Regions from separate parts of the Streptomyces sp. NPDC050485 genome, predicted to be linked through region 1. Evidence: riboswitches for the same ligand, from Rfam matches in the RefSeq annotation. Region 1 holds a riboswitch; each other region holds the start of a gene.

Region 1 (6,413 bases):
CGATCGAGCAGGAGGACGACCACCTGCTGATGCACTCCGACACCACCGCCTATCTGGAGTACGGCGACTCCATCGAGGCGGTCAACGACACCGTCCACGCCATCCTCAACCGGGGCGACGCCGACGAGTGCTGGGACCTGTTCCGCAAGTTCACCAAGCGCTTCGCGTTCCGCGACGACACGGGCCCGCAGGCCGCGCGCGAACTGCTCTCGGCATACGGCGGACAGCGCGTGGTGCACGGCCACAGCCCGATTCCGTATCTCCTCGGCGAGGTCGGCACCGAGGACGGCGAGGAGGACTCGCGCCCGGTTGTGGAGGGTCCGCACGTGTACGCCGACGGTCTTGCCATCGCCATGGACGGCGGCGTGACCATGGCCGGAAAACTGCTGGTCCAGCAACTTCCGTTGCATGACTGACGGTTGACAGGGAAGGCGTTCCGCAAAGCGCCGGGTATGCCATTTCTGGAAACACCCTGTCACCCCGTGCCGTAGCGGCTCTACCATCGGGTTATCCGTAGCAGGCTCTCCTCCGTTTCCGCCCAACTGCCCGTTCATCAGGCGGGCTTCCCGGCCCTACGGAGCATCGGGGGATGCACATGAACAGCGCTCCGCACCTGCTGGTCGAGGACCGCCCGGAGTTCGAGCGGATTCTCGACGAGGCACTGCGCACCGCGCATGAACGGCCCGAGCTGTCCGGTATCGGCGACCGCCTCAACGCCGTGCAGCTGCGCACCATGGTGCTCGCCGCCGGCACCTTCATCACCGAGCGGGCGAGCGCCGAGTACGAGCACTACGTCGCGGCGCGCGAAGAGCTGCGCACGCAGCCCGTGGGAGGAGAAGCCGCCGGCTCCGACCTGGTGTCGGCGGCCGGCGAGGTCCTGGAGCCCTCGGGAGCGGGCATCGGCGCCGTCGTCACCGTACTGGCCCCGGTGCTTGCGGGCACCGCCGCCGCGATCTTCCTGCTAGTCGGCTACATCCTGAAGATGCTCAACCCGCAGCCCGCGTTCGCCGACACCATGCTGACGGCCGGCTGGTTCTTCGGCGCGCTGACCGCCGCCGCGATACTGGCGGCCGGCATCGGCCTGCTGCTCACCGCGCTGCGCAACGGCGCGACCCAGGTCGTGGCCATCGACGAGGACGGCGAGGCGGACGCCCCCGACGAGCGCACCCAGGAGGTCGCCCGCGCCCGCGAGGCCTGGCGCCACGCCCTGCTGGAACGCGGCGTCTACCCTTTCCTGCGCGACGCGCTCGCCGACCCGAGCATGGATCCCGGAGCCCCTGCCCCGCGCCGCCCCATGGGCCGCATCCCCACCCTCGGCTACGACCGCCCGGGCTTCGACAGCCCCGATGACGGCGCCTCCCCCAACAGCCATCCCAGCTTCACGAGCCCCGACTTCACCAGCCCCGACTTCGGCGGGCCGGAGCACCAGCCGGACTGAGCGGCCAACGGGCTGGTTGTTTCACGTGAAACACCCCGTTTCACGTGAAACAACCAGCCCCGTACGTCAGTCGGCGAGAGGCAGGTACACCCGGTTCCCGCTTGCCGCGAACTCTGCCGACTTCTCCGCCATCCCGGCCTCGATCTCCTCGGACTTCAGATCGCCGCCGTGCTGGCGCCTGATGTCCTGCGAGATCTTCATCGAGCAGAACTTCGGGCCGCACATCGAGCAGAAGTGCGCGGTCTTGGCCGGCTCCGCGGGAAGCGTCTCGTCGTGGAACTCCCGGGCGGTGTCCGGGTCGAGGGCCAGGTTGAACTGGTCCTCCCAGCGGAACTCGAACCGGGCGTCCGAGAGCGCGTCGTCCCACTCCTGCGCCCCCGGGTGCCCCTTGGCCAGGTCCGCCGCGTGCGCGGCGATCTTGTAGGTGATGACGCCGGTCTTCACGTCATCGCGGTTGGGCAGGCCGAGGTGCTCCTTGGGCGTGACGTAGCAGAGCATCGCGGTGCCCCACCAGGCGATCATCGCCGCACCGATGCCGGAGGTGATGTGGTCGTAGGCGGGCGCCACATCGGTGGTCAGCGGCCCCAGGGTGTAGAACGGGGCCTCCTCGCAGATCTCCTGCTGGAGGTCGATGTTCTCCTTGATCTTGTGCATCGGGACGTGCCCGGGGCCCTCGATCATCGTCTGTACGTTGTGGCGCTTGGCGATCGTGTTGAGCTCCCCGAGCGTGCGCAGCTCCGCGAACTGCGCCTCGTCGTTGGCGTCCGCGATGGAACCCGGCCGCAGGCCGTCGCCCAGCGAGTACGTCACGTCGTACGCCGCGAGGATCTCGCAGAGCTCCTCGAAGTTCTCGTACAGGAACGACTCCCTGTGGTGCGCCAGGCACCAGGCCGCCATGATCGACCCGCCGCGCGAGACGATGCCGGTCTTGCGGCGGGCGGTCAGCGGCACGTACCGCAGCAGGACACCGGCGTGGACCGTCATGTAGTCGACGCCCTGCTCGGCCTGCTCGATGACCGTGTCCTTGTAGATGTCCCAGGTCAGTTCCTCGGCGCGGCCGTCCACCTTCTCCAGCGCCTGGTACAGCGGCACGGTGCCGATGGGGACCGGGGAGTTGCGCAGAACCCACTCACGGGTGGTGTGGATGTTGCGGCCCGTGGAGAGGTCCATGACCGTGTCCGCGCCCCACTGGGTGGCCCACGTCATCTTGTCGACCTCTTCCTCAATGGAGGAGGTGACCGCGGAGTTCCCGATGTTGGCGTTGACCTTCACCAGGAACCGCTTGCCGATGATCATCGGCTCGATCTCGGGGTGGTTGATGTTGGCGGGCAGCACCGCGCGGCCCGCCGCGATCTCCTCCCGGACGACCTCGGGGGAGACGTTCTCGCGGATCGCGACGTACTCCATCTCCGGGGTGATCTCGCCGCGGCGCGCGTACGCGAGCTGGGTGACGGCCTGGCCGCCGCGGCCCCGGCGGGGCTGGCGCGGGCGGCCGGGGAAGACCGCGTCGAGGTTCTTGAGGCCCCCGCGCGGCGAGGTGTGCTTGATGCCGTCGTCCTCGGGGCGGACCGGTCGGCCCGCGTACTCCTCGGTGTCGCCGCGCCCGATGATCCAGTTCTCCCGGAGCGGGGCGAGGCCGCGGCGGACGTCGGTCTCGACGTTCGGGTCGGTGTACGGCCCCGACGTGTCGTACAGCGTCACGTCCTTGCCGTTGGTGAGGTGCACTTGGCGGACCGGCACCCGGAGGTCCGGGCGCGACCCCTCGACGTACCCCTTGTGCCAGCCGATGGACTTCCCGCTCTCCTCGGTACTGGAGGCAGGCGTGCGTGCATCCTGAATGGTCATGAGACCTACTCCCTACGCCGGCATTACCCGGTAACAGGTTCGGCGGTCGGCGCAGCCTGTTCCGTACGGTTCGTACGGCTTTCAGCGCCCTCTCAGCCCGGTGCTCCGAGCTCCCGCGTGTGCAAAGGTGTCACCACGCTAGCGTCATCACTGGCGTGCTGAACAGAGGGCCCCCTCCGTTCTTGCGATGATCGTGCGGTGACCTCACCAGAACCGCACCATCCGCAACAGCCGAGCGGACACGGCCACGGGCATGGCCACTCGCACAGCCACGGCCCCGCTGCACCCGTGTCGAAGCACCTCCGCAAAGTCATCGCCGCTGTGCTGATTCCTTTCTCCGCAGCGGTAGTTGTGGGTCTCGTGGTGCTCTGGCCCGGCGGCGCCCCGCCGCACCAGCGCACCGGCGTCGGCTTCGACCGCCAGACCCAGCAGGCCAAGGTCATCAAAGTGGACAAGGTGGACTGCAAGACGGTCAATGCCGGTCAGACCCCGTCGAACGGCGACACCTCCACCGCCGAGGGCCAGCAGGCCAGGCGTGCCCAGCAGGGCCTGTGCGGGAAGGCGACCGTCGAGGTCACCTCGGGCAAGGAGAAGGGCCGAACCTTCACCGAGATCGTCCAGCCCGACTCGCCCCGCCAACTGCACCAGGGCGAGGGCGTGATCGTGGCGTATGCCCCCGACGCCCCCCATGACCTGCAGTATTCGGTGACCGATGTGAACCGCAGATTCCCCATGGCGTTGCTCGCCGGGATCTTCGCACTGGCGGTCGTGGTCGTCGGCCGGCTGCGCGGGGTGATGGCGCTGGTGGCCCTGGTGGTCTCGTTCGCGGTGCTGACCCTGTTCATCCTGCCGGCGGTCCTGCAGGGCTCCAATCCGCTGCTCGTCGCGGTGGTCGGAGCGAGCGCCATCATGCTGATCGCGCTCTACATGTGCCACGGCCTCTCGGCGCGCACCTCCGTCGCCGTCCTCGGCACCCTCGTCTCGCTGATCCTCATCGGCCTGCTCGGCTCGGTCTTCATCGGCTGGGCCTCGCTCACCGGCAACACCGACGACAACACCGGTCTGATCCACGGCCTCTACCCGGACATCGACATGTCGGGCCTGTTGCTCGCCGGCGTCATCATCGGCTCGCTGGGCGTGCTCGACGATGTGACGGTCACGCAGACCTCGGCGGTCTGGGAGCTGCACGAGGCGAATCCGACGATGGGTCCGCGCGGTCTGTACCGGGCGGGCATCCGGATCGGCCGCGACCACATCGCGTCGGTGGTCAACACCCTGGTCCTCGCGTACGCGGGCGCGGCGCTGCCCCTGCTGCTGCTGTTCTCGATCGCGCAGAGCAGTGTGGGCACGGTGGCCAACAGCGAGCTGGTCGCCGAGGAGGTGGTCCGCACGCTGGTCGGGTCGATCGGACTGGTCGCCTCGGTGCCGGTGACCACCGCGCTGGCCGCCCTGGTGGTGTCCGCCGACCGCCCGGCTTCCGGCACCGGCACCGCCGCACGGCTGGGTCCGGTACGCGGTGGGGGCGGTCACCGCCGTAAGAAGTAGCGGACTCCGGGTCAGCCGGCGTTCTGCTCCTCGGCGAGGATGCGGCCGAGCGCGTCCTCCAGATGCCCGTCGAAGTCACCGAGCATCCGTTCCTGCCCCAGGGGCACGAGCCGGTCGGTGCGGTCCAGGAAGGCCACCAGCGGTGCGGCGCCGGCCCGGAACAGAGCCCGGTCGGCGCCCACCTGGAGCCGGATGCGCACATCGGCGAGCTCATCCGGCTCGGTGGGCTCGATCCGCACATCACCGTCCCCGGTCGGCCTGTTGATGCCGTCGAGCAGCAGCTCGCGGCCGAAAGCCCAGGTGACAGGCGTGTCGCCGGGAAGGTGGAAGGTCATCCGCACCGCATACGGGTCCGCCGCCTCGTATGTCAGCTCCACCGGGATCCGAAAGGAAAGCTCCTCGGAGACGAGGAAGCTCATCATCACTTCTGCCTCAACCGACCCACGCATCACACGCACCCCGCTTTAGCTGAAACTGGCCGGGATTGATCCCCCATGGCCCTCTTGACGCCATCGTGCTGTAAGCGCTAACAGATCACAAGGAGTGAGTTTTCAGATACTGATAGAGAACGTGAGCGAACTGAGCAGGCTCCCCACTTCGCCCCGTAGCTGCTCGATCGCGGGCAGCAGCCGTTCTTCCTGGTGGAGGGGCATGGAAATGGCCATGGTCGCGGCGCTGGAACCGGCGGTGATGGGGATGGCGGCGCAGACGGTGCCCAGGACGTACTCCTGCCGTTCGATCACAGGTCGCATACGCTCCGTAGCCGCCAGCCGGTCCAGCAGGGCGCGCCGGTCCCGCACGGTGTAGGGAGTAATCGACCGGACCGGGTGACGGTCGAGGTAGTCCTCGCGCGTGCGGTCGTCGAGCTGGCTCAGCAGGCACTGCCCGATCGCGTGGGCGTGCCCGGTCTCGCGGAAGTCGGCCCACTCCTCGACGGCGGGCACGGCGGGGGTGTCGGCAACCCCGGCGATCTCGATCTCACCCTCGCGGTAGACCGCGAAGTAGACGGGCACCCCAACGGAGTCCCGCCAGCGGACCAGCGAGTTGGCGATCTTGCTGCGACGATTCTGCAGCGCGCCCCCGTCCGCCAGCCGCTCGACCGCCGCACCGAAGACGAACACCCCGTTCTCGCGCCGCAGATAGCCCTCGTGGGTCAGGGTCCGCAGCAGGTGGTACGCGGTGGGAAGCGGCAGTCCGGCTTCTCGCGCCAGTTGTTTGGCCGGGGCGCCGTCCGTGTGGGAACCGACCGCTTCCAGCAGGCGCAGCGCCCGCTGGACCGAACCGATCAGGGTAGGGACGGCGGCATTCGAAGCCGTGGCCACAACAGGTCACCCCCAGGCGTCCTGACGGGCACCACGCCCGCCCGCGGGGGCCGCCCCCGCGCGCCCGCCGCGGTCCCGTGGACGGCGGCACGGGCCGGTCGGACCGGCGGTCGTGTGCGGTCGGGACCCGTGATTCCCAAGGGGGCGGCAGAGGCTTGCCACTCTAACGGCCGCCCCCTTTGCGGAAGGGGGTTGCACGGGCCCGTTCCCCCGGCCGGGCTAATCCCCGAACGCACTGGTCACAGCTTGCCGGGATCGGCCCG
Region 2 (6,413 bases), on a different contig from region 1:
CGTCGTCCACCAACACCTCGGCGGCGTCGAGCAGTTCGATCGGATCGGGGAGCAGGGTGCGTTCGTCGGCGACGACCTCCAGCTTCACCCAGTGGGTGCCGAGCGCCTCGCGGGCCAGCCGCGCGGTCAGCACGGCCTCGCCCGCGGTGAAGCAGCCCGCGGTGTTGGGCAGCACCCGGATGCCCAGCCGGTTCAGTACGGACAGGACCGAGCCCTGCACGGTGGGATCGAGGCGGCGCATCGCCACCGTCGTCAGCTCGGTGCCGGACGCGATGAGCGCGCGTTCCAGGGTGTCGAGGCTGGGCGCCCCGCCCGTGCCCATGATCAGGCGCGAGCCGAAGGCGGTGTCGGCGATGGTCAGCGGGTCGTCGGCCATGGCGGCTCAGCCTCCCTGCACGGCGGTGAGGACCTCGACGCGGTCGCCGTCGCCGAGCGTGGTCGTCGGCCAGGCGCCGCGCGGCACGACCGCCTCGTTGACGGCGGCGGCGACACCGGAGCGGGCCGGGGTGAGGGTGGCGACGAGGGCGTCGAGGGTGGTCCCGGGGGCGAGCGCGCGGGGCTCGCCGTTGACGGAGATGGTCATGCGGTCGTCAGCTCCTGGGGTGCGCAGGTGAAGCGTCGGGGGGTGAACGGGCGTGCCTCGTCGGGCAGTTCACCGGTGGTCAGGACGTGCGCCATGACATCGCCGGTGACCGCGGTGAGCAGCACGCCGTTGCGGTAGTGCCCGGTGGCGAGGTGCAGCCCGGGCAGCGCGGTCGGGCCGAGCAGGGGCGCGTTGTCGGGGGAGGCGGGGCGCAGTCCGGCCCGGGTCTCGGTGAGCGGCAGCTCGGTGATCCCGGGCACCAGCTCGTGCGCGTCGCGCAGCAGCTCGTAGACCCCGCCCGCGGTGACCGTGGTGTCCCAGCCCAGCTCCTCGCTGGTGGCGCCGACGACGAGCTCGCCGTTCTCCCGCGGTACGAGATAGATCTCGCCGCCCCGCACCACCGCCCGCACGGTGCGGGACAGGAAGGGCGCGTACGCGGGCGGCACGGTCAGCCGCAGGACCTGGCCCTTCACGGGACGTACCGGCGGAAGCAGTTCTTCCGGTAGGCCCGCCAGCCTGCCGCTGAGGCTGCCCGCGGCGAGCACGACCTGGTCGGCGGCGAGCTCGGTGCCGTCCGCCAGAACGACGCCGGCGGCCCGGTCCCGTACCACCGAGAGCCGCTCGGCCCAGCCGTACGCGAACCGCACCCCGGCCCGCGTACAGGCGGCGACCAGCGCCTTCGCGAGCCTGCGCGGATCGATCTGGTGGTCGCCGTCGACCCGGAGCCCGCCGCGCACGCCCGGCGCGAGCATGGGCTCCAGACGGCGGCAGTCGCGCCCGGACAGCCACTCCGACTCCAGGCCGGAACGGACCTGGAGCGCGTGCAGGTCCCGCAGGTGGGCGCGGTCGTCGGAGTCGAGCGCCACGGCCAGGGTGCCGCAGGCGCGGTAGCCGGTGTCCAGGCCCGTGACGTCCGTCAGCTCGGCCGCGAAGGCCGGGTAGCGGCGGGCGGACTCGACGTTGAGGGCGAGCAGGGTCTGCTCGCCGTAGTGCAGTTCGGTGACGGCGGCGAGCATCCCGGCCGCGACCTGGGCGGCCCCGCCGCCCGGTTCGGGGTCGGCGAGCACGACACCGAGGCCGCGCTGGGCGGCCCGCCAGGCGGTGACGAGCCCGATGATGCCGCCCCCGACCACGAGGACGTCGGACCCTTCGGCGGATCCCTTTCGAGAAGAACGCATGGGCGTCCAGCCCCTCCCTTCGCCGGCATGACCCGGATCAGGTTCGTACGGTCGGAGGCCGCCCAGCCTCCCTCTCAGCCCGGTGCGTCCGGGCTCCCGCGAGTGCTTTACGCCTGCCACCATAGCCCCAGCTCCCAACCCGCAGTAAGGGAGCGTCGGGGCGGTGCGGGAGCGCGCGCTCGGCCGGAACCCCTTACCTGACGATTCATCAGATGCTTATGGTGATCGGGTGAGCGAACAGCAGACGCATTCCGAAGCGCGGCACGTGGTCGTCGTCGGCGCGGGCATGGCCGGCGTGCAGACCGCGGTGGCCCTGCGCGAACAGGGCTTCGCCGGAGCCATCACCCTCATCGGCGCCGAACCCCACCAGCCCTACGACCGCCCCCCGCTCTCCAAGGCGGTGCTGCTCGGCAAGGCCGAGGGCTCGGCCTTCGAGGTGGACTTCGAGGCGCTCGACGTGGAGCTGCGCCTCGGCCTGGAAGTGACCGGGGTGCGCCCCGCCGAGCACCGGGTGGTGACGGAGGGCGGCGAGGTCGGGTACGACACCCTGGTCATCGCCACCGGCGCCGAACCCCTCACGCTGCCCGGCAGCGCGGGCGTGCCCGGCGTCCACCTGCTGCGCACGCTGGACGACGCCCGGCGGCTGCGCCCGGTCCTCGACCAGCGGCACCGGATCGTGGTCGTGGGAGCCGGGTGGATCGGCGCGGAGTTCGCCACCGCCGCGCGTGACGCGGGCTGCGCGGTCACCGTGGTCGAGGCCGCCGACCGCCCGCTGGCCGGGGTGCTGCCCGCCGAGGTCGCCGCCCCCATGGCCGACTGGTACGCCGAGTCCGGCGCCGAACTCCTCACCGGCGCCCGGGTCCGGGCGGTCGTGCCGGGCGAGGTGCAGCTCGCCGACGGCCGCGCGCTGCCCGCCGACGCCGTGGTCATCGGCATCGGCGCCCGACCCGCGACCGGCTGGCTGGCCGGCTCGGACATCGCGCTCGGCCCCGAGGGAGCGATCACCGCGGACGCCCGGCTGCGCACCTCGCTGCCCGATGTGTACGCGGTCGGCGACTGCGCCTCGTTCCCCTCGGCCCGCTTCGGCGAGCGGCTGCTCGTCCACCACTGGGACAACGCGCTGCAGGGCCCGCGCACGGTCGCCGCCGACATCGTGGGCGAGGCGGCCGCCGACTACGACCCGGTCCCGTACTTCTGGTCCGAGCAGTTCGGCCGCTTCGTCCAGTACGCGGGCCACCACACCGACGCCGACGACCTGATCTGGCGTGGCGACCCGGCAACGCCCTCCTGGTCCGTCTGCTGGCTCCGCGACGAAGCACTGGTGGCCGTACTGGCCGTGGGCCGCCCCCGCGACCTGGCCCAGGGCCGCAAACTGATCGAGTCGGCGATGCCGCTGAACGCCGAGAGGGTGGCGGATCCGTCGGTTCCGCTGAAGGGGGCGGCGCGGTAGCGCCGCAGAAATCTGCCCCGTCAGCGCACGGCCCGCAGGCGAAAGGCGGACGGACGGGAAACGGAGGGGGCCGGGGGCACAGCCCCCGGGTAGCCGGACGGGACCACCCAGGTACCGACTGTCAGTGGGAGGTGGCACGCTTGGACCGTGACCGAGATTGACGCAAAGATTGATGCTCTCGTCCCCGCCTGGCTCTACCTCCCCGACATCGCGGAGATGCTGGACGTGGAGGTGACGCGCGTACGGCAGCTGGTCAAGGAGGGCCAGCTCATCGCCGTACGCCGCGGTGAGAACCGGGCGCTCCAGGTGCCGGCCGCCTTCATTGACACCGACAAGGTGGTCAAGGGGCTCGCCGGCACCCTGACCCTGCTGCGGGACGACGGCTTCTCCGACGAAGAAATGCTGGAGTGGCTCTTCACTCCCGACCCGACCCTGCCCGGCACCCCCGCGCAGGCCCTCAGCGAGAATCGCGGCACGGAGGTGAAGCGCCGCGCCCAGGCGCTCGCCCTGTGATCTGAACGAGCCCACCGACCAGCCCCGACAGGCCGCGGTGTACGGTCCGGTTCCGAACCGGCCCGTGCACCGCGGCGCGGCCGAACACGAACACAACGGGGGACCTTCCATGCCCACGGCCCGTGAGCAGCTCGCCGACGCCCGGCTCTACCTGTGCGTGGACGCGCGCAAGCGCCAGGGCGACCTGCCCGAGTTCCTGGACGCCGTGCTGGCGTCCGGCGTGGACATCGTGCAGCTGCGGGACAAGGGCCTGGAGGCCGCCGAGGAGCTGGACCATCTGGCCGTCTTCGCGGACGCCTGCCGGCGGCACGGCAAGCTCCTCTCGGTGAACGACCGGGCCGATGTGGCACACGCCATCGGCGCGGACGTGCTGCACCTGGGCCAGGGCGATCTGCCGGTGCCCGCCGCCCGGGCCGTCCTGGGCGAGCAGGTGCTGATCGGCCGATCCACCCACGCCGAGCAGGAGGCCGCCGCGGCCGCCGCCGAGCCGGGAGTGGACTACTTCTGCACGGGCCCGTGCTGGCCCACCCCGACCAAGCCGGGCCGCCACGCCCCGGGCCTGGACCTGGTGCGTTACACCGCCTCGCTCGGCACCGACCGGCCCTGGTTCGCGATCGGCGGGATCGACGCGGGCAATCTGGACGAGGTCCTGGACGCGGGCGCCGACCGGGTCGTCGTCGTCCGGGCGATCACCGAGGCCGACGACCCCGCCGCGGCCGCCGCCGATCTCGCCAAGCGGGTCAGGGAGCGGCTCGGCTAGACCGGTCCGCCGGGCAGGCCCGGGCCAGTGGGATCCTGGACGGGGTCGGATGCCCGAGTGCTGTCCGAGTGCTGTCCGAGGCGTGGACAAGAATCCGACAATGCGGACAAATTACCCCAGTCCTGTTGGGGGACCGGACACCCCTGGCTAACCTGCGAGTATGGCCCTTGGCACAGCTTCCACCAGGACGGATCGCGCACGGACCGTGCGCGACATGCTCGCGACCGGCGAGACCACGTACTCCTTCGAGTTCTACGCGCCCAAGACGGAGAAGGGCGAGCGGAACCTCTGGAACGCGCTGCGCCGGGTAGAAGCGGTCGCCCCCGACTTCGTCTCGGTGACGTACGGCGCCGGCGGCTCCACCCGCACCGGCACCGTCGAGGCCACCCAGCAGATCACCGAGGACACCACCCTCACCCCGGTCGCCCACCTCACCGCCGTCGGGCACTCGGTGGCCGAACTGCGCCACACCGTCGGCCAGTACGCCGACGCCGGGATCCGCAACATCCTCGCGGTGCGCGGCGACCCCAAGGGCGACCCGATGGGCGAGTGGGTCAAGCACCCCCAGGGTGTGACGTACGCGGCCGAACTCGTCGCGCTCATCCGGGAGTCCGGAGACTTCTGCGTCGGCGTCGCGGCCTTCCCCGAGATGCATCCGCGGTCACAGGACTGGGATTCCGACATCCGGTACTTCGTGGACAAGTGCCGCGCGGGCGCCGACTACGCCATCACGCAGATGTTCTTCGAGCCCGAGAACTATTTGCGGTTGCGCGACCGGGTCTCGGCGGCCGGCTGCGAGACCCCGATCATCCCCGAGGTCATGCCCGTGACCAGCGTGAAGCAGCTGGAACGACTGCCCCAACTCAGCACCGCCGCCTTCCCGGAGGCCCTCCGGGACCGGATGCTGGCAGTCAAGGACGATCCGGCCGCTGTACGCTCCATTGGAATCGAGTTCGCCACGGAGTTCTGTTCGCGGCTGCTCGCCGATGGTGTACCCGGGTTGCACTTCATTACCCTCAACAACTCCACGGCGACGCTCGAAATCTACGAGAATCTCGGTCTGCACCAGCGGGCGTAGCCGGTGAGTGGTACCGGGGTCAGGGGACAGCTGCACCCGGGACAGGAGAAGAGGGACGTACATGGGCTGGACGGTCCTCTACATCGCGTTCGGAATCGTCGCGCTGTGGCTGCTCGGTGAGGTGCTGCTGCAGTACAAGGCGCGGCTGCGCTGGCGGCTGCTCGCCTTCACCGGATTCCTCGGTGTGGTGATCGGTGTCCTGATCCCGTCGGTCTTCGTGATCATCCTGGGTGCGATCGCCTTCGCCGTGGGCCAGGTGTACGTCACCCTGTCCTTCCGGCGCGGCTTCTCCACCGGCTGGGCGCTCGGCGGCAGGCCGGGCGCGAGCCGCCGCCGCAGGTCCGGCCGGAAGTCCGCCCCCGCCCCCGAGCCGGTCCTGGAAGTCTCGGACCTCCAGTACGAGGAAACGGCCGCGGCCGGTTCCCCGGACGCGAACGGCGAGACCCTGCACACCGATCACGCCGATCACATCGATCACCACGACTCCGTGTACGAGCCGCAGCCGATGCCCGACGACACCGGCCAGTACGGCGTCTACCACCCCGCACCGCAGACCGAGGCGCAGCACCAGTACGGCGCCTACGACCCGCAGCAGCCGTACGCCGATCCCTACGCCGATCCCTACGCCCCGCAGTACGACACGGGCGCCGGGCAGCAGCAGTACGCCGCCTATTCCGACCCGTACATCGGCAACGGCGGCCAGGTGTACGGCACGTACAGCGGCTACGACAGCTTCGGCGGCCAGCAGCAGCCCTATCCGGACCCGCTCACCGCCCAGTACGGCATGGACACCCCGCCCGGCGGGGTGTGGGTGCCCCAGCAGCGCGAGGGGGAGCAGCTGTACGCCCCGT
Region 3 (6,413 bases), on a different contig from region 1:
GCCGGCTGCGCCCTCAGCCCGCCGGCAGCACCACCACGCCCGGCGCCGCGAAGGCGACGCCCACCCGGTCACCCGCCTCCGGCGCCGATTCCAGCCCGCACTCCGCCTCCAGCAACGGCCCGCCGGACGGCCGCAGTCGCAGGGCGACATGGTTGCCGCGGAACGTCCGCGCCACCACCGCGCACGGCAGCCCGTCCCGCTCCGGTACGAGTCGGACGCCGGCGGGGCGGACCAGCAACCGCACCGCTCCCTGCGCCGCACCCGGCGCCACCGGCACCTTCCCCCACGGCGTGTCCGCCACCTCCCCCGCCACCGTCGCCGGCACCACGTTCTCGAAGCCGAGGAAGCGGGCCACGAACTCCGAGGCCGGCTGCTGCCACACCTGGAGCGGCGTACCGGTCTGCGCGATGCGGCCGTCCCGCATCACCACCACCCGGTCGGCCAGCGCGAACGCCTCGCCCTGGTCGTGCGTGACGGCGAGCACCGTCGTACCCAACCGCCCGAACAACGCCCGGAGTTCGACCACGAGGCGTTCGCGCAGGGTGCGGTCGAGCTGGCCGAGCGGCTCGTCCAGCATCAACAGCCGGGGCGAGGGCGCCAGCGCCCTGGCGAGCGCGACGCGCTGCTGCTCGCCGCCGGAGAGCGCGGCGACGGCCCGCCGCTCGGCGCCCGGCAGCCCGACGAGATCCAGCAACTCACCGACCCGGCGGGCCTGTTCGTCCCGCGAGGCCCGGCGCATGCGCAGCCCGAACGCCACGTTCCCGGCGACGTCGCGCTGCGGGAAGAGCTGGTGGTCCTGGAACATCAGGCCGAGCCCGCGTCTGTGCACGGGCACCCCGGCCTGGTCGGCGCCACCGAGCAACACCCGCCCGCCGTCGGGGACTTGGAGGCCTGCGACGACCCGCAGCAGGGTCGACTTGCCGCTGCCGCTCGGCCCGAGCACGCACACCGTCTCGTGCTCGGCGACCTCCAGGTCGACCGCGTCGAGCGCGGCCCGGTCGCCGAACCGTACCGTCACGCCGTCCAGTGTCAGCATCAGAACTCCCCGCTGTGGTCTATCCGCAGGCGTTCGAGGACGAGCAGCGACACCGCGCACACCACCATCAAAATCGTGCTGAGGGCCATCGCCTGGCCGTAGTTGAGGTCGCCGGCCCGGCCCAGGAGGCGGGCGACGGCGACGGGCAGCGTCGGGTGGTCGGGCCGCGCGATGAAGACGGTCGCGCCGAACTCGCCGAGCGAGACCGCGAACGCGAAGCCCGCCGCGATGAGCAGGGCCCGCCGCACCAGCGGCAGGTCCACCTCGCGCCAGGCCCGCAACGGGGACGCACCGAGCACGGCCGCCGCCTCGCGCAGCCGCCCGTCCACCGCGCGCAGCACCGGCAGCATGATCCGTACGACGAAGGGGGTGCCCACCAGCGCCTGGGCGAGCGGCACCAGGATCCAGGAGGTCCTGAGGTCGAGCGGCGGCTTGTCGAGGGTGATCAGGAATCCGAAGCCGACGGTGACGGCGGAGACGCCGAGCGGCAGCATCAGCAGCGCGTCGAAGCCCCGCACGAGTCGTCCGCTGCCGCGCCGGGTCAGGGCGGCCGCCGCCAGTCCTCCGATGACGAGCGCGATCGCGGTGGCGGCGAGGGCGTACTGGACCGAGTTCCCGATCGCCTCGATGGGCGGCACGAGGAAGCTGCCGTTGTCGCCCGCGGTCTGGAGCGCCCGGTAGTAGCCGAGCCCGTAGCCGTCGGGGGTGTCCAGGGAGCGTGCGATCAGCACGCCGACGGGGAGCAGGATCAGCAGCACCACGACCGCGAGCACGGATGCCAGGAGTGTCCACTGGCCGGCGCCGCGCGGGCGGCGGGCGGTCTGGGCGGGGTCGACCAGTTTCAGGGCGGTCTCGCGGCGGCGCACCGTCCGGGCGTGCACGGCGAGGACCGCACCGACCGCCGCGAACTGCACGATCGTCAGGACGGCCGCGGTCGGCAGGTCGAGGAGTTCGGCGGTCTGCCGGTAGATCTCCACTTCGAGGGTGGAGAAGGTGGGGCCGCCGAGGATCTGGACGACGCCGAAGGAGGTGAAGGTGAACAGAAAGACCATGAGCGCGGCCGCCGCGACCGCGGGGCCGAGCGCGGGCAGGGTGACCTTGCGCCAGGCGGCGAGGCGGGAGGCGCCGAGGACCCTGGCGGCCTCCTCCTGGCGGGGGTCGAGCTGCGACCACAGGCCGCCGACGGTCCGTACGACCACCGCGTAGTTGAAGAAGACGTGCGCGAGCAGGATCGCCCACACCGTCGTGTCCAGGCGCACCCCCCACAGCTGGTCGAGCAGCCCGCCGCGGCCGAGCAGCGCCAGGAACGCGGTGCCCACGACGACCGTCGGCAGCACGAACGGCACGGTGACGACGGCCCGGAGGAGCTGTTTGCCGGGGAAGTCGAAGCGCGCGAAGACGTATGCGCCGGGCAGTGCGATCACCAGGGTGAGCGCGGTGGAGGCGAGCGCCTGCCAGGTGGTGAACCACAGGACGTGCGCGATGTCCGGGTCGGTCAGCACCTCGGCGATCCGGCCGAACTGCCAGGCGCCGTCCGCCGTGAGCCCGCGGCCGACGATGGCGGCCACGGGCCAGGCGAAGAACAGCGCGAAGAACACGGCGGGCAGGACCATCAGGCCCAGCCGCACCGCGTTGCCCCGCAGCTTCCCCCAGGGGCGGCCTACTTCAGGACGAGCGAGGACCATGTCTTGACCCACTGGTCACGGTTCTTGGCGATCTTGTCGGGGGCGACCGTCGCCGAGTTCGTGATCTTCGCGCCGAACGTGGTGAACTCCGGCGGGACCGCCGCGTCCTTGGCGACCGGGTCCACGAACATCTGGAGCGGCATGTCCTCCTGGAACTTCTTGGAGATCAGGAAGTCCAGGAGCGCCTTGCCGCCGGCCTCGTTCTTCGCTCCCTTGAGCAGGCCCGCGAACTCGGTCTGACGGAAGCAGGTGCCGGTGGCGACGCCGGTCGGGGCCTCGGTGGGCTTCGGGTCGGCGTAGATCACCTCGGCGGGCGGGCTGGAGGCGTAGGAGACGACCAGCGGCCGGTCGCCCTTGGCCTTCTTGCCGCCGGCCGAACCGGAGAAGTCCGTGTTGTACGCCTGCTCCCAGCCGTCGACCACCTTGACGCCGTTGGCCCTCAGCTTCTTCCAGTAGTCCTGCCAGCCCCCGTCGCCGTACTTGGCGACCGAGCCGAGCAGGAAGCCGAGACCGGGAGAGGACGTCGCCACGTTCTCCGTGACGAGCAGGTTCTTGTACTCGGGCTTGATCAGATCGTCGAAGGACTGCGGGGGCGCCAGCTTCTTGTCGGCGAAGTACTTCTTGTCGTAGTTGACGCAGATGTCGCCGGTGTCGATGGGCGTGACCCGGTGCCGGTCCTTGTCGAGCTGGACGTCGGCGGGCAGCCGGTCCAGGCCCTTGGCGGCGTACGGCGTGAAGATGCCGTTGTCGAGGGCGCGCGAGAGCAGTGTGTTGTCGACGCCGAAGAAGACGTCGCCGCGCGGGGAGCCCTTGGTGAGGATCTCCTGGTTGAGGGCGGCCCCGGCGTCCCCGCTCTTGAGGACCTTCACGGTGTAGCCGGTCTGCGCGGTGAACGCCTTGAGCACCGCGTCCGACGCCGCGAAGGAGTCGTGGCTGACCAGCGTCACGGTCTTGTCGCCCGTGGCGCCGGACGTCTTCTTGCCGTCCGAGCCGCCGCAGGCCGCGAGCGTGGCGACCCCGAGGGCGGCGGCGAGCGCACCGGCCGCGAGCCTCTTGGTACTGCGCATTTCTTCATTCCTCCTGGACATGACCAGGAAGAGACGCGGCCCTGCCCGCACGACACGGGGTCGTGCGGGCAGGGCGCAACAGCTTGAGTAATCGCCGAACTTCCTACCCCGAATGACCGGGGCAAGGTTCAGAGGGTCTGCGGGCCGTTCCCTGAAGCGGGTCCCGCACTCTCAGCGCTGTGGCGCTCCCCTGTCGGAATATGCAGATGTTTCCGGCCAGATTACACGGGCCCCTTCGCCGCACCCGGGCCCTATCGCTCGGAGGCGGCGAGCTGACCGCAGGCTCCGTCGATCTCCTGGCCCCGGGTGTCGCGGACGGTCACGGGCACGCCGTGCGCCGCGATCGCCTCGACGAACGCCTTCTCGTCCTCGGGCCGCGAGGCCGTCCACTTCGATCCGGGCGTCGGGTTCAGCGGGATGAGGTTGACGTGCACCCGCCTGCCCTTGAGCAGCCGGCCGAGCAGATCGCCGCGCCACGCCTGGTCGTTGATGTCGCGGATCAGGGCGTACTCGATGGAGATGCGGCGCCCGGACTTCTCGGCGTACTCCCAGGCGGCGTCGAGGACCTCGCGCACCTTCCACCGGGTGTTGACCGGTACGAGGGTGTCGCGCAGCTCGTCGTCCGGCGCGTGCAGGCTGACGGCGAGGCGGCACTTGAAACCCTCGTCGGCGAAGCGGTGCATCGCTGGCACCAGGCCGACGGTGGAGACGGTGATGCCGCGCTGGGACAGGCCCAGACCGTCCGGCTCGGGGTCGGTGAGACGGCGGATGGCGCCGACGACGCGCTTGTAGTTGGCGAGCGGTTCGCCCATGCCCATGAAGACGATGTTGGACAGGCGGGCGGGGCCGCCGGGGACCTCGCCGTCGCGCAGCGCGCGCATGCCGTCCACGATCTGGTGCACGATCTCGGCGGTCGACAGGTTGCGGTCCAGGCCCGCCTGGCCGGTGGCGCAGAACGGGCAGTTCATGCCGCAGCCGGCCTGCGAGGAGATGCACATCGTCACCCGGTCCGGGTAGCGCATCAGGACGGACTCGACCAGCGTCCCGTCGTGCAGCTTCCACAGCGTCTTGCGGGTGGTGTCGTCGTCGCACGAGATGTGCCGTACGACCGACATCAGATCGGGCAGCAGCTCCTCCTGGAGCCGGCCGCGCGCGGCGAGCGGGATGTCGGTCCACTCGGCCGGGTCGTGGGCGTACCGCGCGAAGTAGTGCTGCGAGAGCTGCTTGGCGCGGAACGGCTTCTCGCCGATCGCGGCGACGGCTTCCTTGCGCTCGGCGGGCGAGAGGTCGGCGAGGTGCCGCGGCGGCTTCTTGGCTCCGCGGGGGGCGACGAAAGTGAGTTCTCCGGGCTTGGGCATGGTTCCTCAAGTGTCTCAGACGTACGGAAAAGGGCTCGCCGTCCTGTGGACGACGAGCCCTCACCGTTCAAAGCCGTACGAAAGCGCAGGTCAGCCGGTACCGACGAAGATCGCGAGGAGCAGCCACACCACCGGCGCGGTGGGCAGCAGGGAGTCCAGACGGTCCATGATGCCGCCGTGGCCCGGCAGCAGGGTGCCCATGTCCTTGATGCCCAGGTCCCGCTTGATCATCGACTCGCCGAGGTCGCCGAGCGTGGCACTCGCCGCGACCGCGACGCCGAGCAGCAGACCCTGCCACCACGTGCCGTCGTCGATCAGGAACTGCATGCACAGCGCACCCGCCACCATCGCGAACGACACCGCGCCGAACAGACCCTCGCGGGTCTTTCCGGGGCTGATGCGCGGCGCCAGCTTGTGCTTGCCGAAGCGCCAGCCGATCGCGTACGCACCCGTGTCGCTGACCACCGTGAGGAGCAGGAAGGTGAGCACCCGCCAGGGCCCGTCGGAAGCGGTGAGCAGCATCGCGACGAAGGTGGCGAGGAACGGCACGTAGAACGCGGCGAACACGCCCGCCGTGACATCCCTGAGATAGCCCTCGGGCGGTTCGGTCATCCGCCACACGAGCACCGCGAGCGAGGTGAGCGCCATGGCGACCCACGCGCCCTCGGCGCCGCTGACGTACCCGGCGACGACCATCGCCGCGCCGCCGACCGCGAGCGGCACCAGGGGCGCCTTGATCTGCTTGCGCTCGGCCAGGCGGCTGGTCAGCTCCCACAGACCGACGACCACGGCGACCGCGATGACCCCGACGAAGACGGCCTTCACGATGAACAGCGACGCGAGGATCACCGCGCCGAGCCCGACACCGACCCCTATCGCGGCCCGCAGATCGCGGCCTGCCCGCTTCTTCTCCGGCTGCGCGGGCACGGGCGGGATGGGCGGAGGGCTTGCCATGGGCTCCTGCGGCATCTCGTCGCGGAACAGGGGACCGCCCAGCCGAGCGGCCCCCGGATCGTGTTCGTCGCGGTCTTCGGCATCGCTGCCCGCGTCGGGGACGACGGGCATCTGCTGCGTCCTCGACAGAGGCGGGGCGTCATACGCATCGTACGCAGACCCCGCCGGGAACGCCCCCTGGGAAGGCCCCTCGGGGGTTCCCCAGTATTCGGGTCTCGGCGGAGCCCCCCAGGAAGAGTCGTTCATCAGACCTCGAGCAGCTCTGCTTCCTTGTGCTTGAGCAGCTCGTCGACCTGCGCCACGTACTTGGCGG

The links. Region 1 has a riboswitch for thiamine pyrophosphate ahead of thiC (phosphomethylpyrimidine synthase ThiC). Riboswitches for the same ligand answer to the same signal wherever they lie in the genome.
Region 2: it holds a riboswitch for thiamine pyrophosphate, as region 1 does, so the genes downstream of both, thiO (glycine oxidase ThiO) here and thiC (phosphomethylpyrimidine synthase ThiC) in region 1, are expected to answer to the same signal.
Region 3: it holds a riboswitch for thiamine pyrophosphate, as region 1 does, so the genes downstream of both, ACIBK6_RS34740 (thiamine ABC transporter substrate binding subunit) here and thiC (phosphomethylpyrimidine synthase ThiC) in region 1, are expected to answer to the same signal.

What each region holds. Positions count from the first base shown of each region.
Region 1 is NZ_JBITHR010000002.1:214,877-221,289, forward strand. Features, by position in the region: gene ACIBK6_RS04675 (metallophosphoesterase) at 1-416, shown strand, start outside; gene ACIBK6_RS04680 (hypothetical protein) at 590-1,438, shown strand; gene thiC (phosphomethylpyrimidine synthase ThiC) at 1,505-3,283, opposite strand; TPP riboswitch at 3,276-3,410, opposite strand; gene ACIBK6_RS04690 (YibE/F family protein) at 3,482-4,828, shown strand; gene ACIBK6_RS04695 (SsgA family sporulation/cell division regulator) at 4,840-5,277, opposite strand; gene ACIBK6_RS04700 (IclR family transcriptional regulator) at 5,380-6,150, opposite strand.
Region 2 is NZ_JBITHR010000003.1:351,889-358,301, reverse strand. Features, by position in the region: gene ACIBK6_RS08240 (thiazole synthase) at 1-376, opposite strand, end outside; gene thiS (sulfur carrier protein ThiS) at 383-583, opposite strand; gene thiO (glycine oxidase ThiO) at 580-1,761, opposite strand; TPP riboswitch at 1,759-1,871, opposite strand; gene ACIBK6_RS08225 (NAD(P)/FAD-dependent oxidoreductase) at 1,991-3,211, shown strand; gene ACIBK6_RS08220 (Rv2175c family DNA-binding protein) at 3,359-3,724, shown strand; gene thiE (thiamine phosphate synthase) at 3,834-4,484, shown strand; gene metF (methylenetetrahydrofolate reductase [NAD(P)H]) at 4,645-5,562, shown strand; gene ACIBK6_RS08205 (hypothetical protein) at 5,624-6,413, shown strand, end outside.
Region 3 is NZ_JBITHR010000025.1:94,075-100,487, forward strand. Features, by position in the region: gene ACIBK6_RS34730 (ABC transporter ATP-binding protein) at 14-1,036, opposite strand; gene ACIBK6_RS34735 (ABC transporter permease) at 1,036-2,649, opposite strand; gene ACIBK6_RS34740 (thiamine ABC transporter substrate binding subunit) at 2,697-3,788, opposite strand; TPP riboswitch at 3,871-3,990, opposite strand; gene rlmN (23S rRNA (adenine(2503)-C(2))-methyltransferase RlmN) at 4,040-5,146, opposite strand; gene ACIBK6_RS34750 (phosphatidate cytidylyltransferase) at 5,237-6,346, opposite strand; gene frr (ribosome recycling factor) at 6,346-6,413, opposite strand, start outside.